DNA from 3 places in the Providencia stuartii genome. Region 1 is predicted to be linked to each of the others. Evidence: predicted binding sites of a transcription regulator. Region 1 holds the regulator's gene; each other region holds the start of a gene.
What was found. Region 1 encodes PurR, which represses purine synthesis genes. Its sites were predicted from a motif close to CANGCAAACGTTTGCNTG; they were not measured.
Positions count from the first base shown of each region.

Region 2: serA (phosphoglycerate dehydrogenase) is a predicted target of PurR. The motif match lies at 3,209-3,226, and genes of this name have one in related genera.
Region 3: gltS (sodium/glutamate symporter) is a predicted target of PurR. The motif match lies at 5,367-5,384, and genes of this name have one in related genera.

Region 1 covers NZ_CP119546.1:2,606,936-2,617,771, reverse strand. The annotation lists gene P2E05_RS11455 (helix-turn-helix transcriptional regulator) at 1-367, opposite strand, end outside; gene cfa (cyclopropane fatty acyl phospholipid synthase) at 526-1,674, opposite strand; gene punC (purine nucleoside transporter PunC) at 2,037-3,257, opposite strand; gene punR (DNA-binding transcriptional activator PunR) at 3,381-4,286, shown strand; gene purR (HTH-type transcriptional repressor PurR) at 4,287-5,312, opposite strand; gene P2E05_RS21930 (YnhF family membrane protein) at 5,594-5,677, shown strand; gene sodB (superoxide dismutase [Fe]) at 5,755-6,333, opposite strand; gene P2E05_RS11425 (Grx4 family monothiol glutaredoxin) at 6,837-7,184, shown strand; gene rnt (ribonuclease T) at 7,292-7,933, opposite strand; gene gloA (lactoylglutathione lyase) at 8,052-8,459, opposite strand; gene P2E05_RS11410 (DUF1289 domain-containing protein) at 8,630-8,869, shown strand; gene slyA (transcriptional regulator SlyA) at 9,413-9,847, shown strand; gene P2E05_RS11400 (glycine zipper 2TM domain-containing protein) at 10,346-10,813, opposite strand.
Region 2 covers NZ_CP119546.1:1,518,416-1,529,251, forward strand. The annotation lists gene argO (arginine exporter ArgO) at 1-329, shown strand, start outside; gene P2E05_RS06505 (oxidative stress defense protein) at 443-1,177, shown strand; gene P2E05_RS06510 (LysR family transcriptional regulator ArgP) at 1,174-2,076, opposite strand; gene rpiA (ribose-5-phosphate isomerase RpiA) at 2,269-2,925, shown strand; gene serA (phosphoglycerate dehydrogenase) at 3,306-4,556, shown strand; gene P2E05_RS06525 (5-formyltetrahydrofolate cyclo-ligase) at 4,597-5,187, opposite strand; RNA gene ssrS (6S RNA) at 5,330-5,511, opposite strand; gene zapA (cell division protein ZapA) at 5,623-5,952, opposite strand; gene P2E05_RS06540 (YecA family protein) at 6,127-6,702, shown strand; gene pepP (Xaa-Pro aminopeptidase) at 6,976-8,292, shown strand; gene ubiH (2-octaprenyl-6-methoxyphenyl hydroxylase) at 8,322-9,500, shown strand; gene ubiI (FAD-dependent 2-octaprenylphenol hydroxylase) at 9,526-10,755, shown strand.
Region 3 covers NZ_CP119546.1:282,170-293,005, reverse strand. The annotation lists gene spoT (bifunctional GTP diphosphokinase/guanosine-3',5'-bis pyrophosphate 3'-pyrophosphohydrolase) at 1-461, shown strand, start outside; gene trmH (tRNA (guanosine(18)-2'-O)-methyltransferase TrmH) at 464-1,177, shown strand; gene recG (ATP-dependent DNA helicase RecG) at 1,188-3,269, shown strand; gene P2E05_RS01240 (NADPH-dependent FMN reductase) at 3,345-3,893, shown strand; gene gltS (sodium/glutamate symporter) at 3,985-5,199, opposite strand; gene P2E05_RS01230 (uracil-xanthine permease family protein) at 5,435-6,817, shown strand; gene P2E05_RS01225 (AsmA family protein) at 6,934-8,733, shown strand; gene fabY (fatty acid biosynthesis protein FabY) at 8,796-9,719, opposite strand; gene dtd (D-aminoacyl-tRNA deacylase) at 9,742-10,179, opposite strand; gene yihX (glucose-1-phosphatase) at 10,240-10,836, opposite strand, start outside.

The DNA of each region.
Region 1 (10,836 bases):
TAAAAGAAGCATTGATTAAGTTTTGATACCAAGGTTCTGACCATATGCTCTCAAGCGAGGTGGGATTATCCGTATAAGCTAAGGTACGTTGAGGCAGTAAAAAACGCACCGCATCATGACGCACACGTAATATAATTAATTTTCCTTGATTCGGTTTTGCTGTAAATGTCTCGACTCGGGGAATGACAAGTTGATATTGGCTAACTTGTTGTTGGTGTGCTGTTGATAAATGTAACTCTTTGGTGGAAATCCAAATCTCAGCGCCAGTACCAGGAAAAATTTTAATGGGTTTAGTAAATTTTTTAAAAATTAAGATGGAGCTAATAAAACCATTCAATTCAGCTGGTGGATAATACTGTTTGAGCATAGTCTATACGTAAAGAGTTATTAAGATAACATATAATAACGTTTTTTAGTCGAAAGACTAATAAATTAATACTCACGACGAAATTAAGGCTCTATCAAGAGATTTTTTCTCAATAATAGAGCCTTAACGACGGTTTTAAAGAATACTCGCTTGGTTAATTAACGTGGTACTCTCATTCCGCCGCTGACCCCATTGGGGCTCCAGAGAATTTGCCATAGCTGAATATCTCTGGCTCGAAAAGCACCAGCACAGGAATTTAAATAATAGCTAAACATACGTTTAAAGCGAGGCGTATAATTCTCGCTTAATTCAGGCCAGCTATTTAAAAAGCGCTCATACCAAGCCATGAGCGTTTTGTCATAATCAGCACCAAAATTATGCCAATCTTCCATGACAAATTTTCCTTCACTGGATTGACCTATATTTTGAATGGAAGGAAGTACGCCATTGGGGAATATATATTTACCGATCCATGAGTCGACATTTACCTTATTTTTATTAGAGCCAATGGTATGTAACAAAAATAAGCCATCGTCTTTAATATTGCGGCGTGCTACATCAAAATAGGTTGCATAATTTTTAGGTCCAACATGTTCGAACATACCGACAGAAACGATACGATCGAATTTATCATTTAGTTCGCGATAGTCTTGCAAAATAATATTAACATCTAGGCCAGCGCAACGTTCTTGAGCCAATTTTTGTTGTTCTTTAGAAATGGTAACACCGGTAACAGATGCGCCATAATGGCGTGCAGCATAAGCACTTAGGCCACCCCATCCACATCCAATATCTAACAGACGCATACCCGGCTCAATTTGCAATTTGCGACAGATTAAATCTAATTTATTTTCTTGTGCTTGCTCAAGTGTCGTTGCATGATTCCAATAGCCACAAGAATATTGCATATAAGGATCTAGCATTAGGGTAAAAAGATCATTTCCCAAATCATAATGTTCTTCCCCAACAATCCAAGAGCGTTTCTCTGTTTGCAAGTTTCGTAGGCGCGCCATGGCGATTTTCATGATATCTGTGAGGTTATTTGGCAGCTTTGTATCAAGCTTGGCTTTTAAAACTTTATAAAAAAAGATATCCAAGCGTTCACAGTCCCACCAACCGTCCATGTAACTCTCGCCTAGACCGAGAGAACCTTTTTGCAGAACCCTTTTATAAAAATCAGTATTATGTATTTGGATGTCGAACGGTCTAGAGCCGTTTATTTCAATTCCAGCTTGATTTAATAAAGATTCTGCGATTCTTTGCCAATTAGAAACTTTAGTTTTGGTTTCATCTACACAAGTGCTCATATGCTCTCCAACTTGAGATGAAGGTTTTTGAGATAGAATTTCAGCTTGCTGAAGGTGTAGGATTGCGAAGAATTGCTTCACAAAGACAGGAACGCATTTATACCGTCGCGCCCTGAGTTTAAACCATGAATATCGTATTAACTCAAAAATCACTTCGGACTAAGTATTATCCGAGTATAGAAGTGATAATTTTATTTAACAATGGCGAAAAATGTCACTTTTGGTAAAAAAGGAGAATTTTAAACGATAACACTGAATTAGAGTATCAGATAAGGTGTGGATAATCATAGAAAGATGGTCGGAAGAGGGTTTTTTGAGGAAATCAGCCACGACAAAGCAGTGGCTGATGAGTTAACAGGTTGTTAATTCTGATAACTTGTTCTTTCATTAGTCTGTTTGGTGCAATCTTTTGTATATTGCATAAAATAACCAATAACCATCGGTATGATGGTCACCGCCATGACACCGGTTGTCGATAATAAAGGATCGAAAGGTAACGCTGAAACCAATAAACTGGCTAAAAAACATAAACCAAGTTGCAAAGCATTTTGTAATGCAGCGGCTTTACCGCTAGCCTGTGGATAGGTATTGAGTGCTTTTGACACCGCGATTGGATAAGACGCCCCATTCATTGCTGCCATAAAACAGAATGGAATTAAGATCATGGTGAGGCTCGGTGTTGTGTATATCGCCATCAAAAAGAGTATCGACATGCTCACCGCATAACCGACCAACAGTAATGGAAATAATACTTCAGCACGAATTTTGATTAATAGAAAACGGCAGCCATAGCCACCAATAATAAATGCTAGCGTTTGTGGGATGTAGCTCAAACCAATATCAGCAGGGTTAAAACCCATATTTCTTAAAATAAATGGTGAACCTGTTAACCAAGCAAAAAAACCCGCACTACATGAAGCGTAGACTAACACGTTACCACTATAGATACGTGAACCCAGTAGTTTTAAAAACGAAATAGATTCTTGGTCATGGGAATCCACCGTCATGTCTTTTGAAGGATTCTTTTTCAATAACAGGGTTGGAATTAACAATAAAATACCAACAGCCATTAAGACAATAAAAATAATTTCCCAATCATAATGTTCAAGAACCCATGCACCTAATAACGGTGCTAAAGCCGGAGAAAGAGCCACTAAAGGCATAATCGAAGCAAAGACTTTTTGAGTGCTCGCAGCATCATAGCGGTCAATGACCAGAGCTTGCCAGAGCACAGCCGCACTACAGACGCCAACCGCCTGTAAAAAACGCAAAATAAGGAGTTGAGTCGCATCCGTTACCCATAAAATGCCTAAACAGCTCACAATGAATAACGATAAACCTGCGATCAATATCGGTTTGCGTCCCAGTTTGTCAGATAATGGCCCCCACAAAAGTTGTGCAAAGGCAAAACCAGCTAAGAAAATGCTCAAAGAAGCACTAATCGCACCTTCAGAAGTGTTTAATGCCGTTTGCATTGAACCAAATGCAGGCAGGTACATATCGATGGCTAAAAAACCAAGCATACTCAAACCAGCAAGGTAAAGCATAAAGCCTGGGGAGTTTTTTGTCGCAGAATTTGTCATGGAAGCTTACTTATCCAGAATTTACATAATTGTTAACAGAGACTCTATTTTATAGGTTGTATTTTTACATTGTGAAACGGTAATATTTGGAATCTGCTATCAAAATTTTTGAAAGGTATCATTATGTGGTCAGCTCATGCTCTAGAAGTTATTGATGCCGTTGCAAGAACGGGAAGTTTTAGTGGCGCTGCGGAAGAACTGCATCGTGTTCCTTCAGCAATTAGCTATACGGTTAAGCAAGTAGAGGAATGGCTTGCTGTACCTATCTTTGAACGTCGTCACCGCGATGTTGCCTTAACTGAGGCAGGGGAGATTTTCATCAAGCAAAGTCGCTCCGTTATCAAAAAAATGATACAAACGCGTCACCAATGTCAACAGGCAGCAAATGGTTGGCGAGGGCAGTTTAGTATCGCGGTAGATTGTATTGTCAAACCTCAGCGAACAGAGCAACTGATCTTAGATTTCTATCGTCATTTTCCTGATATCGAATTATATATTCATCCTGAAGTGTTTAACGGCGTATGGGATGCACTCGCCGATGGGCGTGTTGATGTTGCGATTGGTGCGACGCGTGCTTCACCCATCGGAGAGCGTTATAGTTTTCGTGATATGGGGTTTATGTCATGGCGTTGTGTGGCCAGTCCAAACCACCCTCTGGCGCAGCTAAAAGGAAAATTGACAGACGATCAAATGCGCGAATACCCAAGTTTATGCCTTGAAGATACCTCACGTAACTTGCCGAAAAGAGATACATGGGCATTAGATAATCAGCGGCGTTTAGTGGTGCCATTTTGGGAAAATGGTATGACATGTCTTGTTAATGGCTTATGTGTTGGCATGGTACCTGAGCACCGAGCAAAGCCCTTTTGTGATGAGGGGAAATTAGCCCAATTGCAGCTATCTCAGCCATTCCCTCCGAGTCCTTGCTGTCTAACGTGGGTGGAAAAGAATACATCACCGGCGTTGAGTTGGTTACTTGAATATCTTGGGGATAGTGAAACACTCAACGCCGAATGGTTAGCGCCTTAATTAACGACGGTAGTCAATAAATGGTCCGTCAGCGACAGAACGACGCTCAACTAGGCGAGGATGGACTTCAATCGTTTGTGCATCTTCGCGCTTGTTCACAATACGATCAAGCAGCATAGCGAATGCCATCTGGCCTAGACGCTCTTTAGGCTGGTGGATAGTCGTCAACGCGGGAGTAAAATAACGCGCATTGCGCACATTATCATAGCCAATGATAGAAATGTCTTGAGGAACACGCAATCCCATCTCATCCGCAGCGCAAATTGCGCCCATCGCCATAATGTCACCGCCACAGAACACGGCAGTAGGTTTTTGCTTATTACTTAAGATCTGCATCATTGCTTTATAACCAGATTCTGGTTCAAAGTCGCCTTGCACGATCCATTCATCACGTAAAGTCACTTTCGCTTCTTCCATGGCTTTTTTAAAACCCGTCAGTCGACCAATACCGGTGTTGCGTTCTAAAGAGCCAGGGATCACGCCGATGTCACGGTGACCCCGATCAATTAAATAACGACCTGCGAGGTAACCGCCATGAAAAGAGTTATCAATGATACTGTCGGTAAAATCACCACGGGAAGTGCCCCAGTCCATGACGACCATAGGAATATTGCGATAATCTTCCAGCATATGGATTAGTTTATCGGGATATTCAGAACACATGACGAGTAGCCCATCAACACGCTTTTGCGCAAGCATTTGTAAGTAAGCTTGTTGCTTACCTAAGTTATTATGAGAGTTACATAAAATAAGGGTATAACCTTTCTCATAGCAACTATTCTCGACTGACTCAATCACTTCAGCAAAATAAGGCGCCTCACTTGATGTCGCGAGTAGGCCAATTGATTTTGTATGATTAACTTTCAAACTACGAGCAACAGCACTCGGTGAATAGTTGAGTTCTTTTATCGCAGCCCAAACAGCCGCTTTAGTATCATCAGCTACGAAGCGCGTTTTGTTTATTACATGGGATACGGTTGTGGTGGAGACGCCAGCGCGCTTCGCCACATCTTTAATCGTTGCCATGGGAAAAAAAAACTCCTGACCAATAATCGGTCTTGTTATGAATTCTTATTAAAAAATTACCTAATATTACCTACATATTGAGGCATAGTGCCTTAACTGGCAATAATTTAGCGATTAGTTATCGATTTTGTCTGATCTAGCGCAAAAACAAAAGAAATAATTGATGTTATAACCTGTGATATAGACACTGGTTTTTATAAATCGTCATGTCATACTTATTTAACCATGTATAAGTTATGGTTATTTTGCTGGTTAACTGTTCGTTATGATGAGAGGGACTCATGGATACAGATTTTAAATTTGGACTATTAGCAGCGTTAGGTTCTTTGGCTGTGATCATTGCTTTTGCAGTACATATTTTTTAATTTTACTGTTTAATTAAAGGTGAAATTAAGAAGGGCGAGTATTGACTCGCCCTTTAGCTATTCTCTAAAGAAAATGATTAAGCGAGGTTTTCTTCAACGAATTTCCAGTTGACTAAGGCCCAGAAGTTCTCTAGGTATTTAGGGCGCGCATTACGGTAATCAATGTAATAAGCGTGTTCCCAAATATCGACAGTGAGGATAGGTTTATCATCACCAGAGATAGGGGTTGCCGCATTTGATGTATTCACAATAGCTAAGCTGCCATCGGTTTTTTGAACCAGCCAAGTCCAACCGGCACCGAAATTTTTAATCGCAGCATCTGTGAACTGTTGTTTGAATTCAGCGAAAGAACCAAAAGCTTTATTAATGGCTTCAGCAACTTTACCGGTTGGTTCTCCACCCGCATTTGGTGCTAAGCAGTGCCAGTAAAAAGTATGGTTCCAAACCTGTGCGGCGTTATTAAAAATACCCGCATCTGAAGTCTTGATGATCTCTTCCAGTGATTTACCTTCGAAAGCCGTACCTTTGACTAAATTGTTGAGATTAACAACATAGGTATTATGGTGTTTACCATAGTGATACTCTAAGGTTTCTTCCGAGATATAAGGTTCTAGCGCATTTTTAGCATAAGGTAGAGCGGGAAGTTCAAATGACATTGCGTACTCCTTGTTTGCGTTTAAAACAACACATATGGGTGTGGTGCTCATAAAAGTGAGCAAATAATTTAATACGTATATCTTGCTATGAGTTATACACGAACCGAACGTTCATGCGGTCTTGCTTATTCTTTAATAGATTAATAATAGCATGAGATGCTTGCCGAGTTATAGGCATGGATATTCTGCGTCATATATTACCAAATTTTTTCAACAAAAACACCTTAAAATCATAGAGATAATTATCTTAATCAATAGAGTTTAAGATCGCGCTTTTCTGCCTTGCTGAAGCAAGTTCGTGTAACTTAAAACGGGATTCTAGAAAAAATCCCTTTTTCCAGCTTGGAGTGCTATAGTAATACCCCTGTAAAACTGGCATATTGTATGAAACAATCACGTTTTAACATTCCGGTCAAATATTCTAGCTTAGTCGCCATCGTTGAGAAAATGGCTGACGATGGCGACTGACTGCAAATCAGCACCCATGTTCTAAGGAAGTAAAAATGACGACAATTGAAAGAATCGAGCGCCAAATTAAAGAAAACCCAATCCTTCTGTACATGAAAGGCTCTCCTAAGCTCCCTAGCTGTGGTTTTTCTGCTCAGGCAGTTCAAGCTTTATCTGCTTGTGGTGAACGTTTCGCTTATGTCGATATTCTGCAAAATCCAGATATTCGTGCAGAACTACCAAAATACGCTAATTGGCCAACTTTCCCACAATTATGGGTTGATGGTGAGCTAGTAGGCGGTTGCGATATCATCATGGAAATGTATCAGCGCGGTGAACTCCAGTCACTGATTAAAGAAACTGCTGATAAGTATCGCTCTGCGGATGAGACTCGTGCGGAGTAAGTATCTGCTTAGTTAAGAACGCCGAGTAAATCTAAAAAACCGTATTAGCCCCATAGGTTAAGCTAATGCGGTTTTTTTGTATCTTAAGGGGCTTAAGGGGGGCGGGGTTACTCTTGCTCTGCGAGTGGCCAACCACCTAGCTTTTTCCATTTATTTACTAATTCACAGAACAACAGTGCGGTACGATTCGTATCATATAAGGCCCCGTGAGCTTGCTTGCCATCAAATGGAATACCCGCTGTCACACAAGCTTTCGCTAAAATCGTTTGTCCGAAAACCAGACCACTTAATGCCGCAGTATCGAATGTGGCAAATGGGTGGAATGGATTACGTTTTAAGCCTGCACGTTCAGCTGCATTCATGACAAAACTATGATCGAATGTCGCATTATGAGCAACAATAATGGCTCGATTACAATCGGTAGCTTTCATCCCTTTGCGTACCATTTTAAAAATAGCGTGCAAAGCGTCGTATTCACTAACTGCACCACGTAATGGGTTAGTGGGATCAATACCGGTGAAGGCTAAAGCTGTTGGTTCTAAATTTGCTCCCTCAAAGGGTTCTACATGAAAATGTAAGGTCTCATCAGGGGATAACCAGCCGTCTTTATCCATTTTTAAAGTAATGGCGGCAATTTCAAGTAGGCCATCCGTTTTGGCGTTAAACCCACCCGTTTCCACATCAATGACGACAGGATAGTATCCTCTGAAGCGGTTAACGAGTGCATTGGGATTATTTTTATCAGACATTAGGTTTTTATATTAGGTTTCTGGTTAGTGGCTATTATGCCAAAGCCAAAAAAATTTTGCAGATAAACTAAAACTAGGCAGGAAGCACACTGCCTAGTGATTCACTCATCAAGGTAAATTAATTACCTAGGCCTTTACTGGCACTTTTATTTTCAATCAACTCGATTTTGTAGCCATCGGGATCTTCAACAAAAGCAATAATCGTGCTGCCCCCTTTTACTGGGCCTGCTTCTCGAGTGACGTTACCACCCGCGTGACGAATATCTTCGCAGGTTTGAGCAACATTATCGACACCAAGCGCAATATGGCCAAAAGCGGTTCCCATCTCGTAGCTATCAACACCCCAGTTATAGGTTAGCTCAATGACTGCACCTTCACTTTCGTCACTGTAACCGACGAATGCCAACGAATATTTATACTCAGGGTTTTCACTGGTACGCAGTAGACGCATACCCAAAACCTTAGTATAAAAATCTATTGAACGCTGCATATCTGTCACACGTAACATAGTATGTAGTAAGCGCATAAAGAACTCCCTTAAAAGTAACTAAGTGAAACTGAATCGTTTAACGATCAATATAACGCACCTATAGGATCGAACACAATGAAATAGGTTTATTTATTAACCAAATAGTAGATATAATCTAATTCATGGAGTATATCATTAATGGGTGTTTTTAGTTAGGTGATATCAATATGGCGGAGCAACTCGAGTTTTTTGAAATTCAAAGCCCTTGTCGTGGAATTTGTCAAACCAATGAACAAGGTTATTGTCGAGGCTGTTTTCGTTCGAGGGAAGAACGCTTTCAGTGGTTAAAATTTACAGATAGCCAAAAACGCAATATTCTACGTTTATGTCGCCAGCGCTACCTTCGTTCAATCTCGGTTAAAACACAAAAAGATGAGCCACCTTCAACGCAACAAGAGCTGTTTTAGTCGATATCTAAACTGAAATAGAGAGTAACTATTTTAAAAAGTAAATTTTATTCGAATATAATTAATTTCAATTCTAATTAATTCAAAAAAGTTAATAACCACACATATTCTTCAATTAAATTTTAGTTATTCAAAATAATTATTAAATAAAGTGTCGGTGATTAAAAATAGCATGATTTTAAGAATAACTATATTTAATTGTTTTTTAAGAAGTAATTTGGAATTGTCTTTTTTATTGTTAATTGTAATTACTATAAGGGTTAAAATAGATAGATTTGAAAGAAGAGTAAGGCTATTCTTATTAACAAGATAATTGAGAGTTCATATTAGTGAATAAAATGATATTTAATATATAAGAAAATTGAATTTGATTTATGATGGAAATCACAAATCAAATGATTGACTATGACCATAAATGGGTATTTATCATGGTTATTTTTAATAATTAGTTGTCATAGCGAGAGGGAGTGAATATATAATTTAAAAAATAATTTATTGGTTGTATATTTGTTAGGCAGAATAGTGTTATATAAGGAGGGAACATTGGAGTCACAAATAGGAACTGATTTATCACGTGTGGTACGCATGTGGAGATCACTCATTGATCATCGTTTGAAACCGCTTAAGTTAACGCAAACGCATTGGATTACATTGCACAATATTAGTCAATTACCACCTGAACAGTCTCAAATTCAACTCGCAAAAGCTATCGGTATTGAGCAGCCATCATTAGTGAGAACACTTGATCAGTTAGAAGAAAAAAAACTGATATCTCGACACACTTGTGTCAATGATAGACGTGCGAAAAGAATAAAGTTAACGGAGGAGTCTGAACCTTTTATTAAGAAAGTAGATGAAGTTATTGATAACACACGGAAAGAAATTTTAGGCAATATATCTCAAGATGAGCTTGGTCAATTATCCGTTCTGTTGTTAAAGCTAGAAAAAAATATCTTAAGATTACAAGGAGATTTGTAGTTAGAGTTTAATAATAAATTAAGTGTATTATTAGTGTTTCAATTATTACAGCAGAATTAATTTTCTATTTTGCTGGGGCCATTATTGTTCTGAGTTTTTGCTAAATAGATGTTTTTTGATATTTAATTATTGATTAAGCTTATTGTTTAGTAATAACTCGTTTTTAACTAAATTGACCAATTAAAGATGAAAAGTTATTCAAAGCGGTATTCATGACAAGCTTTAGTATTCATAAACTTTTGTAAGATTAACTGGTTTTTAAGGAATAAGTCACACAGAGCAAACAAACAATAAATCAAATAGGATTGGCAATTGATGGTGGTAAATCACTTATACATTATCAATCGGTTATTAGAATCCAAGATGATGTAAATACAAATTAGGTGAGTATATAGACAACTAGAGGTATGAAGAGGCTATACGGAAATAGTTTATAAATTCCCTAAGATAAAAAGTATGTTCACCGGTAGGGTACCGGTGAACATATACTCATTATTATTAACGTGGTGATACAGTGACTGTGCCGCCACTATTTGCAATCATGACACGTTGGCCAGAGCGGAAAACACTTGGATCTTGTTTTTGAACAACGACGATATTTTTACCGCTATCAAGACGAATTTCTAATTGTACACCTTGGCTCTTATTCAGCGCACCTTGAGCTTGTTGGCCGGCTAAGCCACCCGCAATTGCTCCCGCTGCGGTAGCAAGCGTTTTACCAGAACCGCCACCAATGGTATTACCCAATAGGCCGCCTAGTACTGCACCACCAATCGCACCGATAACATTTTCATCTTCACCAGCTTGGATGGTAATAGGGCGTGCATTCAATACAGTACCGTAAGTTACAGTCTGTACTTGTTTAGCGTCTTTAGCTGAAATAGTATCACCAGAAAGTGTACTGGTATTGACACAGCCAGATAATACAACGACTGCTACAACACCGACGAAAACTTTCTTAAGCATAATTACTCCTATGAGACTTGCTG
Region 2 (10,836 bases), 1.1 Mb from region 1:
TTATTCAAGCAGAAAATAAGGTCATTAGTCGTTGGCGAGTGGTGGTAACGCTATTTGCTGTCACATGGCTAAATCCTCATGTTTATTTAGATACATTTGTGGTGTTAGGTAGTGTAGGAGGGCAGCTAGAAAGCCAGCTACGACCTTGGTTTACCGCGGGAGCATTGACCGCATCTTTTAGTTGGTTTTTTGCCTTGTCACTATTAGCAGCTTGGTTTTCTCCTGTATTAAAAAAACCTCGTTCACAGCGGGTCATTAATCTCTTTGTTGGGCTGGTCATGTGGTTCATCGCATTTCAATTAGCGAGACAGGGGATAAGTTATTGGTAATTTCTTATTAATCCGAAAATAATTTCACATAGGATGTGTTAAGGTTTAGGCAGGGTTGTAGACTAGATAATGTGTCACTACAACTTTCTTATTATTATTTATTAGGAGGTCCTGTGAAGTTAAAGTCTCTAGTTCTTGCGGCCATGATGGCTGGTGTTGCGGTTCCAGCTATTGCACAAGCTAATCCGCTTCCTGAAGGGCCACATATTACAACATCAGGTAATGCGGTAATTAAAGCGGCACCCGATATGGCCACATTAAATATCAATGTTGAAGTGACCGAAAAGGATGCCGCGGCAGCGAAGGCTGGTGTTGATAAGCGTGTCGCTGAGTATTTTGAATTTTTAAAACAAAATGGTATCGAGAAAAAAGATATCAATGCCGCGAATGTGCGCACTCAGCCTAAATATGAATATGATAAAGATTCGCAAAAGTCATCGATTGTCGGTTACACCGCAGTTCGCTCTGTTGAAGTGAAAGTGACGAAACTTGATCAATTAAATACACTTCTTGATGGCGCGTTAAAAGCGGGCCTTAATGAAATTAATGCGGTACAGTTCGGTGTTAATAACCCTCAACAATATCGCGATGAAGCACGTGAAAAAGCCATTAAAAATGCGATTGAACAAGCGAATGCGTTAGCGAAAGGCTTCAATGTTCAATTAGGGCCTGTATATAGCGTAAATTATCGAGCGCCAGATGCGGTACCATATCCTGCACCAGTGATGAATTACAGAGGTAAAATGGCACTCTCTGCTGCCCCAGAGAGAGATGTGAATGAAACCTATGAGCAGCAGAGTATTGATTTTAATGACCAAGTTGATGTGGTTTTTGAATTAAAACGCTAAAGTTCATCTTCTTGTTTTAACATTTGACGTCCTGTTTTGAGCAGGGCGTCAGTGACTTTCTTCATCGTGCGGCTCTCAGGCGCAAAACGATGCCAATAGAGCATCCGGCGCTGACATAGGCCCGGTGTTAAATCTATCAGTTCACCATTTTTTAATTCATCGGCAATTTGCAAATGTGGGATCATACAGCAAGTAGAGCCCTGTTTTGCTAATTGTACGAATGCCTCTGATGAGTTCACTATATGACAGGGCACACTACCGGGTGATAAGCCAAAATTCTGCTGAACAAAAGCTTGGTGCATGTCATCAAGGTGGTCGAATGCAACGGCTGGTGCTTTAAGCAATGATGAACGTGTGACCCCTTCAGGGAAGTATTTGCTAGCAAAATCGGGAGAGGCAACAAAGATATAATCTAGAGCACCTAGCTTATCAACTAAACAGCCCGGTAGTGCTTGAGGTTGGATACTGATAGCACCCACGACTTCACCTCGTCTCAAACGCTCTTGTGTGCGCGTCTCATCTTCCACTTGAATGTTTAAGCGAATGGGAGTGTTACCTAAAACAGGATTCAGGGCTGGTAATAGCCATGTGGCCAAACTGTCGGCGTTGACCGCAAGTGAAAGTAATAGTGGCGTTGAACCCCCATTTTCGTCACCTAGCCACTGCTCTTCGAGTAATTCTACCTGATGGAGTAAGGCTAATAGCTTTTGCCCTTGCTCTGTGGGATGTGGCGGAACTGTTCGAACGAGTAGCGGTTGACCAAATAGATTTTCTAATTGTTTGATCCGCTGTGAAACCGCAGATTGTGTAATACACAGTTTTTGAGCCGCTCTCTCAAATCCTCTTTCACGAATGACAGCATCCAGTGCTTGCAACGCGCGGTAATCAGGGCGCTTCATTAGGGGGTATTCTCCTTGTTGTTATTCTACTACTCACTATGCCATATTTTATTTCAGAACTCCTGTAATATTGATGACAATGTGTGAATCACAGAATACAACGAACAAAGCTGACCTTGTTAAGGGTCCGTTATATAATAGGCTTATTCAACAAACTTTATTTACTTGTGAAAAATAATAGAAGGCATGGGCATGACTCAGGACGAACTAAAAAAAGCAGTAGGTTGGGCAGCATTAGAATACGTAAAACCGGGTACGATCGTGGGGGTTGGCACAGGCTCTACTGCTTCTCATTTTATTGATGCACTGGCGACCATGAAAGGCCAAATTGAAGGCGCGGTATCAAGTTCTGAAGCATCAACCGCTAAGCTTAAATCATTAGGTATCCCTGTACTTGACTGTAATGATGTCGACTCACTGGATGTTTATGTTGATGGTGCAGATGAAATTGACCATCATATGAATATGATCAAAGGTGGTGGAGCGGCTTTAACACGTGAAAAAATCGTTGCAGCTATTTCTAAAACATTTGTTTGTATTGTTGATGAGTCAAAACAAGTGGATGTATTGGGCAAATTTCCACTGCCTGTTGAAGTGATCCCGATGGCGCGTAGCTATGTTGCGAGAGAGCTTGTTAAGTTAGGTGGAACACCTGAATATCGTCAAAATGTTGTGACAGATAATGGTAATGTTATTTTAGATGTTCACAACCTTAGCATTGTTGACCCCGTTGCTCTTGAAAATAAAATCAATGGGATAGCAGGCGTTGTAACGGTAGGCCTATTTGCAAATCGCGGTGCTGATGTTGTTTTAATGGGAACGTCTGCCGGTGTTAAAACCATTAAATAAATTAGCATGACAATCATGATTTGATTGTCATCGCCTTACCTAGCCGTCAATCAGATAAGCCAGCCATTATGTGGTTGGCTTATTTTTTATGTGGCATGGATTTTTGTTATCTATTTTAGCGGTATCACTGACCCGTAAAAAATTTCACTAATTTTTATTTATGATTATTTTGGTGATATATCTCACACTAATGCTTATAGTGCAGGCAAAATCCTTATTTTGTGTTACTCACCCTGATTTTCTACCATATTACTTCTTTTTCATCGCGTTTAGTGAGAGGGGCTAGGCAAACGATTGTATTGATACTGTGCCGTTTTTTGCTATGTTGGTACACGGTCAGTTCATCTGTTACAAATCTTAAGCATGATAGGGTAGGGTAAATGGTCAAAGTATCTTTGGAAAAAGACAAAATTAAATTTTTACTATTGGAAGGGGTTCACCAAAGCGCGGTTGATAATTTAAAAGCAGCAGGTTATACCAACATTGAATATCACAAAAGTGCGTTGTCGGACGAAGAATTAAAAGAAGCAATTAAAGATGCGCGTTTTGTTGGTATTCGTTCCCGTACTCATCTGACTGAAGACATTTTTGCAGCAGCTGAAAAATTGGTTGCTGTTGGTTGTTTTTGTATCGGTACAAACCAAGTGGATTTAGATGCTGCGGCTAAACGCGGTATCCCAGTTTTTAATGCACCGTTCTCAAATACCCGTTCTGTCGCTGAGATGGTGCTTGGTCAATTACTGTTATTGTTACGTCGCATACCTGAAGCGAACATGAAAGCGCACCGCGGTATTTGGGAAAAACAAGCTAAAGGTTGTTTTGAAGCGCGCGGTAAGCGTCTAGGGATTGTGGGTTATGGTCATATCGGTACTCAGCTAGGTATATTGGCTGAAGGCATTGGTATGGATGTTTATTTTTATGATATCGAAAATAAACTGCCTCTCGGTAACGCGACACAGGTGCGCTCAATGGCTGAGCTATTGAACATGAGTGATGTGGTCAGCTTGCATGTGCCTGAAACAGCGAGCACCAAGAATATGTTTGCAAAAGAGCAGTTTGAATTGATGAAGCCAGGGGCTATTTTCATTAACGCTTCACGCGGAACAGTCGTTGATATTCCTGCTTTAGCCGATGCCCTTGAGAGTAAACATTTATCGGGTGCCGCTGTCGATGTCTTCCCAACTGAGCCTGCTGCTAATAATGATCCGAATGATCCCTTCATTAGTGAGCTAATCAAATTTGATAATGTGATTTTGACTCCGCATATCGGTGGTTCAACGGAAGAAGCGCAAGAAAATATTGGGCTAGAAGTCGCAAGTAAATTAGCGAAATATTCAGACAATGGTTCGACGCTTTCTGCGGTGAACTTCCCTGAAGTTTCTCTGCCAGTTCATACAGAAGATACTAACCGTTTACTGCATATTCACGAAAACCGTCCTGGTATGATGAATAGCATTAACCAAGTATTTACTGAAAATAATATTAACGTTGTTGGTCAGTATTTACGTACTTCAGGAAACGTAGGTTACGTTGTTATTGATATTATCACTCAACAACCTGACCACGCTGACGATATCTTGGTTAAATTGAAACAATTGCCGGGAACGATCCGCGCACGATTATTATATTAATCGTTAACCAACGAGATTGAATACACATGATGGCACTGGATCACCAGTGCCATATTTTTTGGGGCGTAATAATTTCAGGTAGCGGGATATCCCAATGTGCCACAGGGAGCAAGGGAACGCGCTGGCAATCGTGTGCCAAACCAATGGGGTAAAAGCCTTTCTGTTGCCAGTTAGCTAAGGTTCTATCATAAAAGCCACCCCCCATGCCTAAACGTTGGCCTTGTTCATCAAAGGCAACTAATGGGATCATCATGATATCTAACTGATTGATAGGTAGCACTTGAGTGACATCGAGTGGTGGCTCATCGATGTTAAATCTATTTTTGATTAATTGCGTCGTTGGCGCATAGTTTAAAAACAGCAGATGATGACGGCTAAAGGGGTGTAATACAGGTAGGTAGACTTTTTTATCCTGTTGCCAGAGTGCATCGATTAAGGGCTGGGTATGGATCTCACCATCGAAAGAAAGAAACAAAGCAATGTGCTGCGCTTGAGCAATTTTAGGGTGAGATAAAGTCTGCTGTACGATTTTTTTCGCGGCCAGTTGTTGTTGCTCTGGAGTCAACTGTCGGCGTAATTGACGAACGGATTGGCGAATTTGTTGACGCATGACTGATAACTTATCTTCCATAAGATCCGCAACCTCAGAGGCTATTAACGCTATTATTATTAAAGGGTTGATAAATTTGTGAGTAAGCGTTGGAAGTATAGCGTAATGAGTGCGAGATGGTAGTACTAGACGTAAACTCAGGGGGAAGTGTCACAGAAAAATGAGGGTCTCCAAGATGCCGTTGTAGGCTGTAACCCTTGAACCCTTGGTTCAAGGTGAACGCAGTTTAGCAACCTTTAGGCTTCCTGAGCGAATCAGGCGTGCTCACCAGCGCAATAACCACATTCTATTTTTTTGAAATATCGGCTCAGGGGACTTACCCACTGACGAGCATCTCAGAGAAATTTGTTTGAGTACATATCGTTACTCTATGTACTTCATTGTATGAGTTTGGATTGAAAAAGCAACCCCATTTTTGTTTATTTTTTTATACTAATGTATGATTATTAAGCAAATTTAGCCGATAGGCATAACCTGCCTCTCAGTAATTTTCACCTGATCATGTAATGCTTGCTCAATGGTTTGTTGCAGCATTTTTATTTTCTCTTCCATATTATATGCATAATCACGCGTTTTTGTCTTTTCTTGTGTTAATTCGTGACACACGTTCAATGCAACGATAAAAATAAGCTGTTCTGTGTTGGTGACCCCACTTCTATCTTTAAGATCTTGAAGGCGTTGCTCAAGTTCTTGGGCTGATGCAATCAGGGCTTCTTTTTGTTCGACAGGGCAGTTGACTCTCATTGAGCGCCCAAATATTTGAATGTCAACAGGTTGTGCGGACATGATACCTCCATACGAATAGGACTCGCCGCAAATACAATGCTCGGCGTAAAGTAATAGATGTTATTTCACTAGTATTGGTTGCTTTATTCAAAATACAGTTCAAAAGCTTACTGGTACAGCGACCATCCTTGATGGTAGCATATCATGAATGATTAGCTAACATGACGAATTCAGATGTCTATACAAAAATCTTTACCAAACTATGAAACGTTGGACAATCTTCTCCAACAATATTCTATCGCACTTACCGCCGCAGAAATTCATGGCTTAATTACTGGGCTGATTTGCGGTGGTAGCCGCGATGGCGGCTGGCAGACATTAGTCCATGATTTGGCTAATGACGGTTTAGCCTTCCCTCAAGCGGTTGCTCAACCGCTACGTGAACTCTACGATACGACTTTTCAAGTGTTAGATGAAAGCGAATTTGCTTTTTCTATGCTTTTTCCTGATGACAATGCGTCTGTATTTGATCATGCGGATGCTTTAGCGGGTTGGGTTAATCATTTCTTACTAGGAATTGGTGTGGCGCAACCTAAATTAGCGGATAAAAAAGAAGTCAGTGAAGTGATCACTGATTTACGTAATATCGGCATGCTTGGTTACGATGAAGATGAAGACCAAGAAGAGCTTGAACAGGCGTTGGAAGAGGTGGTGGAGTATGTCAGAGTCGCTGTACAGCTTTGCTATATCTCTTTCACCGAAGGCAAAAAAGTGCAAACAGCGGCGAATAATAAACCTATTCTTCATTAATACTGTCTGGCTTTGTTAAGTCTATTTGCTTATTTGAGCTAAATCGCGCTTTACAAGGCAAAACAGATACAGATTAAGCGCTTGCCGTTGTACTCTAATTTCTTGTTGCTAGGTGACACTCGAAAGAAGCTTAGGATGTTTGCGAAGTCATCGTCATTCAAAGCGTTGTATGGTGTCAGTACTGAGGCAACTTGAAGAATGGCGAGTCTATATGCTTAAAATAGAAAGGTATAACGTTCAACTCAACAGTCTAGATAATAAGGCAGAAACGGTATGAATAAACAGGAATTTATTTCTCGTCGTAACGCATTATTGGCTCAGATGGAGCCAGCAAGTGCCGCTATTATTTTTTCAGCGCCCGTCGCTCAACGCAACGCGGATTGTGAATACCCGTATCGCCAGCACAGTGATTTTCTTTATTTGACGGGGTTTAGTGAGCCTGAAGCCGTTTTACTGTTAATTAAAAGTGATGAAAAACACAGCCACACCGTTCTCTTTAACCGTGTTCGCGACCTGACCGCAGAAATTTGGTTTGGTCGTCGGTTAGGGCAAGAGGCTGCGCCGGAAAAATTAGGGATCAGTAAAGCACTGCCTTTTGATGAAATTGAAGAGCAACTGTATCAATTATTAAATGGCCTTGATGTCATTTATCATGCACAAGGCGAATTTGAATATGCCGATAAGTTAGTTTTCGGCGCGCTCGATATTTTACGCAAAGGGGGGCGTCGTAACTTACGAGCTCCACAGACAATCATTGATTGGCGTCCTTTGGTACATGAAATGCGTCTATTTAAATCAGAAGCTGAAATTGCCGTGATGCGTAAGGCTGGTGAGATATCCGCATTAGCGCACATTCGTGCAATGAAAACGTGTCGGCCGGGCATGTATGAATATCAACTCTGTGGCGAGCTGGAGTATGAATTTACGCGTCATGGTGCACGTTTTCCATCGTATAATTCGATTGTTGGTAGTGGCGAAAATGCGTGTATTTTGCATTACACCGAAAATGAATGTGAAATGAAAGATGGGGAAATGGTGTTAATTGATGCGGGGGCCGAGTTTGATGGCTATGCAGGCGATATCACCCGTACATTCCCTGTAAATGGTAAGTTTACTGAACCACAACGAGCGATTTACAATATCGTTCTTAAAGCATTAAATACCGCTTTAGAATTGTATCGCCCTGGTACCAGCATTCATGAAGTGACACAAAAAATCATTCGAATTAAAGTGGAAGGCTTAGTGGAGCTGGGTATTTTACATGGCGATGTCGATCAATTGATCGAAAACAAAGCACACTTCCCATTCTTTATGCATGGTTTAAGCCACTGGCTGGGGTTAGATGTTCATGATGTTGGATTCTATGGCGTTGACCGTGATCGCATTCTAGAACCTGGAATAGTATTGACGGTTGAACCTGGACTGTATATTGCGCCTGAAGCAGATGTACCACCAGAATATCGCGGTATTGGTATTCGTATTGAAGACGACATTGTGATTACCGAAACGGGTAATGAAAACTTGACCGATTTAGTGGTGAAGGACCCTGATGAAATAGAAGCATTAATGGCCGCAGCTAACAATGCTTAAATAAGCTGTAATAAGGTAATAAATACAACATGAACGTGATTATTGTTGGTGGTGGAATGGCAGGGGCAACCTTGGCTCTGGCTATTTCTTCATTAAGCCAAGGACGGTTATCAGTTTCGCTGGTAGAGGCCGCCTTACCAGAAGGAAAGCACCCAGGGTTTGATGCTAGGGCGATTGCACTTGCTCATGGAACATGTCAGCGGTTATCTAAAATTGGTATTTGGGATTCATTCGTTGACTGTGTCACACCAATAACTCATGTTCATGTTTCCGATAGAGGCCATGCTGGTTTCGTTAATATCCATGCACAGGATTACCATATTCCAGAATTAGGGAGTGTGATTGAGTTACATGACGCCGGTGCACGGTTATTTGATTTATTGCATAAAGCAGCGGGCGTTTCGTTGTATTGCCCCGCAAAAGTTGAAAACATTCAACGGCACAACGATAGCGTTACAGTAACCTTAGATAGCGGTGAAACCCTTTCAGGGGCTCTTTTAGTGGCCGCGGATGGGAGTCATTCAGCCGTCGGTCAAGCATGCCATGTACAGTGGCAGCAGGATGACTATGGTCAAGTGGCGATTATTGCGAATGTTAAAACATCAATTGACCCACAAGGGCAAGCGTTTGAGCGTTTTACTGAATTTGGCCCACTCGCGTTATTACCCATGTCGCATGGACGCAGCTCCTTAGTATGGTGTCATCAACAAGCGCAAGCGGAACTTATCAAAACGTGGGATGATGAAACCTTCATGTCTAAGCTGCAACAAGCTTTTGGATGGCGTCTGGGTAAAATCATTCAGGTTGGTACCCGTTTTTGTTATCCGTTATCACTTCGAAAAGCGTTAAATCCGATTAGTCATCGCACCGTTTTGGTGGGAAATGCGGCTCAAACATTACACCCTATCGCAGGTCAAGGTTTTAATCTGGGGATCCGTGATGTCATGCAGTTGGCTGAGTCGGTGGTGGCCGCCCATCAACAAGGGCAGGATATCGGTGCTTATGCACTTTTGAATACCTATCAGCAAGCGCGAGCTATTGATAGAGAACGAACCGTGACAATGACTGATGGTTTAGTGCGCGTGTTTGCAAATCGTTGTTTACCGTTAGTGGTTGGACGTAATTTAGGTTTAATGGCAATGGAAATGTTACCGTCAGTACGTGATGTTTTAGCTCGTCAAACACTTGGCTGGGTCGCGGAACAATAACCACAAAACTAAGAGGAATAAAAATATGCAATCGTTTGATGTGGTTATCGCCGGTGGTGGTATGGTTGGGTTAGCATTGGCTTGTGGTTTAGAAGGAACAGGATTACGTGTTGCTGTTATTGAGCCTCAGCCAGCAAAACAGCCGTTTTCTGAGAATGAACCATACACCCTTAGGGTTTCTGCTATTAACGCAGCAAGTGAAAAGTTATTAAGCTATTTAGCTGTTTGGTCAACGATTAAATCGATGAGAGCATCGGCCTACAAAGGTATGGAGGTCTGGGATAACGATAGTTTTGGCCGTATCCAGTTTTCTGCTAAAGAGCAAAATCTTTCCCATTTAGGGCATATTATTGAAAATCATGTTATCCGAGATGCGCTCTGGCAAAAGGCCTCGTCATCCCGAGATATCACTTTATTCGCTCCCGCAACGATTCAAAAGGTGGTTTGGGGGGAAAATGATGTGTTTATTACACTCTCTGATGACTCAATGCTTACAGCAAGGTTGATTGTTGGAGCCGATGGTGCGAACTCTTGGTTGCGTGGGCATGCAGATATTCCATTGACGTTTTGGGATTATGAGCACACGGCGTTAGTGGCGACTATTCGTACGGAACAACCTCATGAGGCCATAGCACGTCAAGCTTTTGATGGGAAAGGGATACTTGCATTCCTTCCTTTAACTGACCCTCATCTCTGTTCTATTGTGTGGTCTCAACCTGCAACAGAAGCGGCTAGACGTCAGCAGCTTGATAAAGCCAGTTTTGAAAAAGAATTGGCCGTGGCGTTTGATACCCGCTTAGGGTTGTGTCATTTAGAAAGCGATAGATTGACTATTCCGCTAACAGGACGGTATGCACGTCAATTTGCCGCGCAACGTTTAGCGCTTCTCGGGGATGCCGCACACACCATCCACCCACTGGCTGGACAGGGCGTTAACTTAGGCTTTATGGATGTGGCGATGTTACTCGGTGAAATCAAACGATTACATCGTGAAGGCAAAGATTTTGGACAATATTTTTATTTGCGTACTTTCGAACGTCATCGTAAGCATAGTGCAGCGTTGATGTTAGCGGGCATGCAAGGGTTCCGTGAATTGTTTGATGGCAATAACCCCGCTAAAAAATTATTCCGCGATTTAGGCTTAGTGCTCGCGGATAGTTTACCTGGTGTTAAACCCCAACTTCTTAACCATGCTATGGGCTTATTTGATATGCCTGAGTGGCTACAAAAAATTCAAATTGATTCCGCGGAATAATCCCTTTCTATAGATTGGTGGCCATATTTTCCACCAATCTTTCCTTCCTGATAGGTTAAAAATACCCATCTTTATGTGATG
Region 3 (10,836 bases), 2.1 Mb from region 1:
CCGTCATCACAACACGCAATAAGCTGTCCATAAAAGGGGCAGATGGTGTTCTCATCACCTTTGCGAAATGCTGTCGCCCTATCCCTGGCGACCCTATTATCGCTCATATCAGTCCAGGTAAAGGACTCGTGATACACCACGAATCTTGTCGAAACATTCGTGGCTACCAGAAAGAGCCCGATAAATTTATGGCTGTAGAATGGGATAATGATACCGATACTGATTTCATCGCCGAAATCAAAGTCGATATGATTAACCATCAAGGGGCGCTTGCTAATTTAACAGCTGCTATCAATGATGCTAACTCAAGCATTCAGAGTATGAATACCGAAGAAAAAGATGGCCGTGTTTATTGTGCCTTTATCCGCCTAACAACCAAAAACCGGGTTCAGTTAGCAAATGTTATGCGCAAAATTCGGATCATGCCTGATGTATTACGAGTTAGCCGGAACCGTAATTAACTATGAATGAACGCCGCTATCGCCGCATTTGCCAAATGATGGCGATGCGGCAGCCAGACCTCACCATTTGCCTCGAAGAAATTCATAAACCCCATAACGTATCTGCCATCGTACGCAGCGCAGATGCCGTTGGCATCCATCAAATTCATGCTATTTGGCCAGACCAAAAAGTTAAACTTTCCGTTTCTTCTGCCGCAGGAAGCAATAGCTGGGTCAAAGTCATTTCACATCAATCCACTGAAGAGGCTATTTCACAGATAAAATCACAGAACATGCAAGTTCTTGTAACGAACTTATCTGAACAAGCCGTCGATTTCCGTGAAATTGATTATACTCGCCCGACCTGTATTATGATGGGGCAAGAAAAAAAAGGGATCTCTTCAACAGCACTGAAATTAGCCGATCAACACATTATTATTCCAATGGTTGGTATGGTTCAATCCCTGAATGTCTCTGTCGCCTCGGCACTGATTCTCTATGAAGCACAGCGCCAAAGGCAACTTGCTGGTATGTATTCCCGCGAAATAAGCCAACTTTCAGAGCAAGAGCAGCAAGAGTGGCTATTTGATGGCGGCTATCCCGTTCTTGCAGAGGTTGCCAAGCGTAAAGGCTTACCACGGCCTTATATCAATGAACGAGGAGAGATAGAAGCCGATGCGTCTTGGTGGGCACAAATGCAGCTAAGTGAAAAAATGAAAAAACAGCAGCTAGGTTAAGGGAGAAACAATGAACAGTGGCCTACTTGATACGATTTCATTGACCACGCTACATGGCGTTGGGGCTAGCCAATCTGAAAAACTAAGTAAGATAGGGCTAAATACTGTTCAAGATTTATTATTACACCTCCCTCTTCGTTATGAAGATCACACGCGTCTTTACCAAATTCGTGACCTATTGCCAGGTACAACCGCAACTATTTTAGGGGAAGTATTACAAACTAAGGTCGTCTTTGGCCGTAAGCGCATGATGACTAGTCTTATCACCGACGGAACAGGCAACTTAACTCTACGATTTTTCAATTTTTCGGCAGCAATGAAAAATAGCCTTGCAGAAGGTCGCCATGTTATTGCTTATGGCGAGGTGCGTCGTGGCAATACTGGTCCAGAAATCATTCACCCTGAATATAAAGTCTCTCAAGATACGACCAATATTTCTCTCCAAGAGAACCTCACCCCCGTTTATCCCACAACAGAAGGGGTAAGGCAGGCAACACTGAGGAAATTAATTGAGCAAGCGTTAGCGCTATTAGATAACGGGCAGATCAAAGAACTATTACCTGAAGAACTTAGCCGTGGTTTAATCAGCCTTCCTGAGGCAATTCGCTTATTACATACTCCACCACCTAACGTTGCCTTAAGTGAGCTAGAAAAAGGTCAGCATCCCGCTCAAAAACGTTTAATACTCGAAGAGCTTTTAGCACATCATTTAAGTATGTTGGCGATCCGTGCAGGCAATCAACGCCTTTATGCTCAGCCTATGACACTGGACGGCAAACTCAAAAAACAATTTTTAGCCCAGTTACCTTTTTCCCCAACCAACGCTCAAAATCGCGTGGTTACCGAAATAGAACAAGACCTTGTCAAAGATGCACCGATGATGCGTTTAATTCAAGGGGATGTTGGCTCAGGAAAAACACTCGTTGCCGCATTAGCGGCTTTATCTGCGATTGAAAATGGTCAACAAGTGGCTTTGATGGCACCAACCGAGATTTTGGCTGAGCAACATGCTAATAATTTTAAATTATGGTTTGAACCTCTCGGGATCAATGTGGGTTGGCTTGCTGGCAAGCAAAAAGGTAAAGCGCGCCAGCAGCAGCAAGATGCCATTGCAAATGGTGAGGTGAGCATGGTCATTGGGACTCACGCCCTGTTTCAAGAGCATGTCTCCTTTAAAACTCTTGGTTTGGTTATCATTGATGAGCAACATCGGTTTGGTGTGCATCAACGCCTCGCTTTACGTGAAAAAGGTGAACAACAAGGGTTTCACCCCCACCAATTAATTATGACTGCCACACCGATCCCCAGAACTTTGGCAATGACCGCTTATGCTGATATGGATACCTCTATCATTGATGAGCTGCCTCCTGGGCGAACACCTGTTACGACAGTGGCCATTCCCGATACTCGGCGTAAAGATATTATTGAACGTGTCAGGCAAGCCTGTATTGATGAGGGCCGCCAAGCCTATTGGGTCTGCACTTTAATTGATGATTCTGATGTTTTAGAAGCGCAAGCAGCACAAGCGACGAGCGAAGAGTTATCATTAGCATTGCCCGAATTAAAAGTAGCTCTCGTGCATGGAAGAATGAAACCCGCCGAAAAACAGAGTGTGATGACGGCATTTAAAAATAATGAGATTCAGCTACTGGTTGCAACTACCGTTATCGAAGTGGGTGTTGATGTTCCTAATGCAAGTTTAATGATTATTGATAATCCAGAACGACTAGGGCTAGCTCAATTGCACCAATTACGAGGCCGAGTAGGTCGAGGTGCTATCGCCTCTCACTGTGTACTGCTTTATAAAACACCGTTAACCCATGTCGCCAAACAACGTTTACAAGTATTACGCGACAGTAACGATGGTTTCGTCATTGCTCAAAAAGATTTGGAAATCAGGGGGCCGGGGGAATTATTAGGAACACGCCAAACCGGCAATGCTGAATTTAAGGTCGCTGATTTACTGCGAGATCAGCATATGTTGCCTGAAGTACAACGTATCGCGCGCCATATTCAGCAGAACTATCCTGAAAATGCCAAATTGATTATTGAAAGGTGGCTACCTGAACGCGAGCAATACAGCCAAGCTTAATGCAATCGTAGCACTATAAAGACCTTAATACGTTTTGTAAAAATTAAAAGCCATAACAACAAGGGATAGTGGAACATGAAGATACAAATCTTAATTGGTAGTGTTCGACAAGCACGAATAGGACCTCAGATAGCGCACTGGGTCAAGGATGTCGCTGCGAAAAATTATCCAACTGAAATCCTTGATCTCAGAGATTGGCATTTACCAATGGATGATGAGCCCTATCTCCCCGCCGAAGGAATATATACCCAAGCACATACCATTGCTTGGAGCAAAAAAATCGCTGAAGCCGATGCTTATATTTTCGTTTTTCCACAATATAACTGGGGCTATCCAGCCGCACTAAAAAATGCGATAGACCATTTGTATAAAGAGTGGAACAACAAACCTGCCTTAATGGTCAGTTATGCCAATCGAGGTGGTGGAAGAGCTGCGGAGCAGTTGCAACAAGTTTTGCAAGGTATTCATATGCGTACCACAGAATCTCATTTAGAAATTAAGCTATCTGAGGTTAATTTCTCACCTTCCAACAGTGATACCTCTTACCCTGAAACACTTGACCATTATGAAAATGAGCTTGTTTCAGCGCTACATCAGATGAGCCTGTTACACACATCGCGCTAATTTCATTATTTATTATGTGCCCTATAAACGAAAATTGCCGTGAATAAATTCACGGCAATACCTGCTATTTACCTTTATCTATTTTTATCTGTTATCCCGTTATTGAAGGAAATACCGGTAACATTAAATACAGTTTGATCACAATCGCATTGACGATATCAATAAAGAATGCACCAACCATTGGAACAACTAAGAATGCAAGATGAGATGGACCAAATCTATCCGTTACTGCCTGCATGTTAGCGATTGCTGTCGGTGTTGCACCTAGACCAAAACCACAGTGACCTGCCGCCAATATCGCTGCGTCATAGTTCTTACCCATCACACGGAAGGTCACGAAAATGGCATAGCCTGCCATCACACAAGCTTGAACAGCCAAGATCACTAACATTGGGATTGCTAGAGATGCCAGTTCCCAAAGTTTCAGGCTCATCAGTGCCATCGCAAGGAATAGGGAAAGGCTCACGTTACCGACAACAGAAACCGCACGGTCGAATACACGATAAAAACCCGCAATAGATAAGCTGTTGCTTAAAATAACGCCCACAAATAGCACACAAACGAATTTAGGTAGAGCAAACGCTGTGCCCGCTAATAACTCTGCAATATAGCTACCTGCCATTAAACAGATCGCGATCATAGCAATCGTTTCGATCAGTACCATCGAAGTAATCATACGGCCTGATTGCGGTTTTTCAAAAGCAGTAGGGACATCTTTATCATCATCCCCAGTACCTGGCGTAGGAATATTGCGGATCAGGAAACGTGCAACTGGACCGCCGATTAATCCACCGAGTACCAAACCAAATGTTGCACATGCCATCGCAACTTCAGTTGCACTTTGGAAACCGTAATTTTCAGTGAAGATCTTACCCCATGCAGCTCCGGTACCGTGACCACCTGATAAGGTAATCGAACCAGCAAGCAGCCCCATAAGAGGATCAAGACCAAGTAATTCCGCTAAGGCAATACCAACCGTATTTTGTACTAGCAGTAAGCCTACAACCACAAAGATGAAAATAAAGAGTGCCTTACCACCAGCCTTCAAGCTGGCTAAGTTTGCGTTTAAACCGATTGTCGCGAAGAAGGCTAACATCATCGGTTCTTGTAATGATAAATCGAAAGATAAGCTCCAATCGAATACTTGCTTGATCACTAATAAGCTAAAAGCGACCAGCAACCCGCCTGCAACAGGCTCAGGGATAGTATATTTCTCTAGGAAAGGAACTGTTTTTACAAGTTTACGTCCGAGCAATAGCACAAGGGTAGCTGCCACAAGCGTACCGTAGACATCGAGATGATACATTTATGTACCTCGTCTGTTGTTAATATTATTTAAAACTAGTAAGACGTTAATTTCTTCCTTAAAACGCCAAAAGCAGGTAACTGAATTAGAAAAAAAATTGGCGATAAACACAAGTTAAAACATATAAAAATGTGACATTCCTTATCTAACAATGAAGAAATATTTTTCGCGCAAACGATTGCTTTTTAAATTAGTCGCTTTACAATGCTTTTTTTGTTGGCAGAGAAAGACCAAAATGACCACCGAAGTATCTCAAAAACAGGCTGTTGACGTCGCACCTAAAAGTGAACTCATTTACCGATTAGAAGACCGACCTCCTCTCCCCCAAGCATTATTTGCAGCTGGACAGCATCTTTTAGCGATGTTTGTTGCAGTGATCACCCCGGCAATGCTCATTTGCCAATCATTGGGGCTTCCAGCGCATGACACTCAGCGTATTATTAGCATGTCTCTATTTGCTTCTGGTATTGCCTCTTTAATACAGATCCGAGCATGGGGTCCTGTGGGGTCGGGGTTACTCTCAATACAAGGTACAAGCTTTAACTTTGTTGCACCTTTGATTATGGGAGGGGTTGCACTTAAACAAGGTGGTGCTGATATTCCTTCGATGATGGCGGCACTTTTTGGCACACTACTGGTTGCAGCGCTCACTGAGGTGGTACTCTCTCGCTTCCTACATTTAGCACGACGGGTAATTACTCCTCTCGTTTCGGGTGTTGTTGTCATGATAATTGGTTTATCACTCATTCAAGTCGGATTAACATCTATTGGTGGTGGTCATACCGCAATTTCTGATAATACTTTCGGTTCCCCTGATTATTTATTGCTAGCGGGTATTGTGTTGGCTGTTATCATTTTACTTAACCGTCAAAAAAATCCTTACTTGCGTGTTGCCTCTTTAGTTATCGCCATGGCAATTGGTTATATTGCTGCTTGGTGGTTAGATATGTTACCTACAGCTCAAGAGACAAACGCGGAACAATCCATGATAACGATACCTGAGCCGTTTTATTATGGGTTGTCGTTTGATTGGAATCTGTTAATTCCGCTGATGCTAATATTTATGGTGACCTCTTTAGAGACGATTGGTGATATTACGGCAACATCCGATGTTTCAGAACAGCCGGTACGTGGTCCAATCTATATGAAGCGAATTAAGGGTGGCGTCTTAGCGAATGGTTTGAACTCGATGGTATCTGCCGTCTTCAATACTTTCCCTAACTCCTGTTTTGGTCAAAATAATGGGGTGATACAGCTTACTGGCGTCGCCAGCCGTTATGTCGGCTATATCGTAGCGTTAATGCTTGTTTTATTAGGGTTATTCCCAGCTGTTGCCGGTTTTGTACAACAGATCCCTGAGCCTGTACTTGGCGGAGCAACAATTGTGATGTTCGGAACCATCGCGGCATCTGGCGTACGTATTGTCTCCCGTGAACCACTTAATCGTCGAGCGATCATGATTATTGCATTATCCCTTGCCGTCGGAATGGGGGTTTCGCAGCAGCCGTTGATTTTACAGTTTGCGCCGGACTGGCTGAAAACTTTATTTTCATCCGGTATCGCGGCAGGCGGTTTAACTGCAATTATTCTGAATTTAATTTTCCCTCACGAAAAGTAACCTATCATTTACCGCCAGAGTTGAATACACTGGCGGTTATTCTGTATTCTATCTTAGTCATTTACCCGGCAGCGCTTTCATCCAAACAATCCAATATATGGAGAGGCAGATAAACCATGAGGTGGTTAACTAAGCTCATCACGACCCTTTTACTACTGTTGTTATTAGTGGTTATATTTACTTACGCTGGGCTGCAAACACGCTGGGGTGCATCCTATGCCAGTCAGTTGTTAAGTAAATTCACTGATTATGATATTAAAGTGGGTATCATGGGGCATGAGTTTGCCAATGCTGGAGAATTTATCTTTCAAGACGTCAACATTGTGTCACGTCATAAAGATATGACTTTGGATGCTAAGCAAATGATTGTTGATATAAACTGGCGTAATTTATTGAGTGGCACCGCCATTCGTCGATTAGTCATCACCGAAGGGAATTTAGATATCTCCTCTGTAGAGACTGCCACGCCAATACCTTTAAATGCCAATATCCTGCAATTTGAAAATAGCCGTATTCAACTAAATCAAGCAAATAATAAGTTCAACGTATTTGGCTTTACGGGTGGCATTACACCATGGCACCCCACGACTAACCATCCTTTCGGCTACGGAGACTTTCGATTTACCACAAAAGAATTGAATATTAATGAGTTACCATTAAAAACGGTTGCAGTCACCGGTAAGCTCGAAAAAAATCTTACTGAATTTACTCAAGCCAGTGGCTACCTCAATAATGGTTATATTAAAGGCTCAGGAAAGGTGTTAACGGACAGCACCATCACAGTTGATTCTTTAGTCATGGACAAAGTTGGTTGGCAAAATAATATTCCCTTTGCTTCATTAAATCAGGCTCTCAATAGTCACCGTACAGTGTCCTTGAAAAATGTCGCTCTCACTAATGTGGATATCCAAGGAAAAGATTGGGCAATTTCAGGGCTCAATACTGAAATCGACCACCTTGACTGGGTCAGAAGTAGTTGGAGTAGCCCAGAAAGTCATATTAATTTCAGCATTAATCAACTCGTTATTAATGATCAACAACTTGATACGCTGATTGGCAATCTCAACCTTCAAGGCGATAACCTCAATATCGAGAAACTTTCAGGTTATTATTACAAAGGGGTATTTAGCCTTAATGGTGTATGGCAACGTAATAATAAAACGCTGACACTCAATGACGGCAAATTAGCCGGTATTTTATATACCTTGCCTGAAAATTGGCTACATTTCTTCAGCCAACCCTCACCTGATTGGTTATCCGGCTTAACGATCAAACAATTTACCTTATCGCAGTCTTTATTGATGAATATTGCCCCTAGTTTCCCATTCGAATTCACGGCACTGAGCGGCAAAATAGAAGACGTCAGCCTTATTAAACAAAAACAATGGGGGATTTGGAGTGGCAAGGCCACCTTTAATGCCGATAGTGGAACCATCAATCAAGTTATGATACGTCGGCCTTATATGGACTTACGCCAAAGTGGTCAAAGTTCTGCTGCGGCTTCATTCACTACAAGCACAGACAAAGGGCTGGTGAAGTTAGGGTTATTAGTCAAGCAATCCCCTAAAAAAATCCCCTTTTTACTCCGAGCCTCAGGGACTAATATTGAGCTTTCCGCTTTAAATCAATGGGGTTGGCAAGGCTTCCCATCTCAAATCGTGGGTGATTTTGATGCCTCATTGCAAGGTGACTTGTTAGCACCATCATTAGCTAGCAGCTTAAATGGTGAATTAGTGGCAATACCATTACAAGGGAAACAGATGTATCGAACCGTTGTGAAAGGCGTCGTCACCTCATCAGTTGAAAATGAGGCCTCACCGATGGAGCCTCAGCCCGCTCCTGCTACGGCTCCCGACGCTATTCCCACGAATATTTTGCCAACAAATGAGCAAATTCCCGCGCTGATTACTCAATAAATAACAAGGCAGGCCAGCGATCACGCTTGGCCTGCCTTTAAAATCAGTATATACGAAAGGCATTACAGTGACTTTACTGTTTTCTCAACAGGTAACACCATATACACACCGCTAAAAACGGCCCCCGCCTCGCCGTTAGTTCCACTCACTGTCACTTCAAGTTTTACCCTTGCTTTACTCCCTCTCGCAAGACGGTCAAGGTCACCACTCATTTGCGACATATCCGCAATAGCGGTGGGTCTACCACTCACTGGCTTGCTATAACGAATATTGGCATCCACTAATACAATATCACCACCGAGTTGATGCTCTTGCATTAATAACCAAATCAATCCCCAACCTGTCAGGGTGGCTAACGAAAATTGGCTTCCTGCAAAAATCGTTTCGTGAGGGTTTTGGTTGCCAGCTTCTGGCATAGTGGTAATAAACTTTTGCCCTGTATATTGTTCAATTCGAACCCCCATTTTTTCACTTAATGGGATATATTTATACCAAGCTTGTTGTAACTCTCCACACCAATCAGGGCGATGAAGGATCTGGTCAAGTGTCTCGATCGGTTTGATCATTAAATAGTGACGAACAGGTGTTTTGAGCTCACCGGCAATCAGACCTCGGCTTTCAAAGCCTATCTTACGAAAAAAGGGAACCGCTTCTTCTCGGACGCTCGACACAATACGTTTGACACTTTCTTGCCGCGCAATTGACTCTAACGCCATCAAAATGAGTTTACCCAGCCCTTTTCCTTGCATTGCTGGATTCACCGCTAAAAAACGAATCGCGCCTTCGTTATCGGCATTAATATAAAGCCGACCAATGGCTAAGATACGATTTTTATCATCAACAACCATTTGGTGGTAAGCGGTAAGATCATAACCATCTTTTTCAGAACCAAATGGTTGATTAAAGGGTTTACGTAACATCTCCCAGCGGAACTGGTAATAAGCATCAAATTCCGCTTCATCTTTCGGTGCACGCAGATGGTACATAGTCTCCCCCTTAATAGTAGAATTAGACTTGCAACCAGAAAGTCACAGGACCGTCATTGGTCAGGCTGACTTGCATATCCGCGGCAAATTGCCCTGTTTCAGTGATCACACCTTGTTGGCGACTTTGCTCAACAAAATATTCATATAATTGTTCAGCCCGCGTAGGTTCAGCTCCCCCAGAAAAACTAGGTCTCATTCCTTTTTTAGTATCAGCTGCCAATGTAAATTGAGAGACAACTAATAAGCTCCCACCCGCTTGTTGAACATTCAGGTTCATTTTTCCCTGTTCATCACTAAAAATCCGATAGCCAAGTACTTTTTCACACAACCGTTTTGCTTTTTGTTCATCATCATCTTTTTCAACACCGAGCAAAACAAGTAACCCAGAATCAATTTGACCAACCACCTGCTCATCAACAACCACTGCTGCATGAGCGACTCTCTGTATTAATGCAATCATGATAACTCGACAAAAATATGGAGTAACAGTTTAGGTTACTCCATGGTGATAATTCATCAATTATTCGACTTCAGCACTGAAGTCATAAGTGCGGAAATATTCAGGTACCGTGTCTTTATTCACGACATGGACACCTTTAATACCTAATGCTTCGGCAGCCTTAATATTGTCCTCGACATCATCAAAGAAGATAGCATCAGCTGCATCAAATCCTTCAGATTCAAGAACATATTGGTAAATAGCTGGATCAGGTTTGCGCATCCCCAGGTCTTGAGATAAGTATAAAAAGTCTGAGGAAGCTGCAATTTCAGGATAATGTTCAGGCCAGTAATCAAGGTGTAGGCGGTTAGTGTTAGATAAAACAACCACACGATGCCCCTGTTCACGAAGGCGTTCCATGATATCAATCACTTCTGGTCTTACTGACATAAATATCGCATGCCAGCCTTCCGCGAATTCTTCAAAACTGAGTGTAATGCCAAGTTCTTCACATAACATTTCTGCAAATTCGATATCTGAGATTTTGCCACATTCATGTTGTTGGAAGATATTCCCAAAAGTAAACCGCGACTTGATTTGCTCAGACGGTATTCCACTGAGTTCTGACCATTTATCAAATACACGATTAAAGTCGATATCAATAATCACATTACCCAT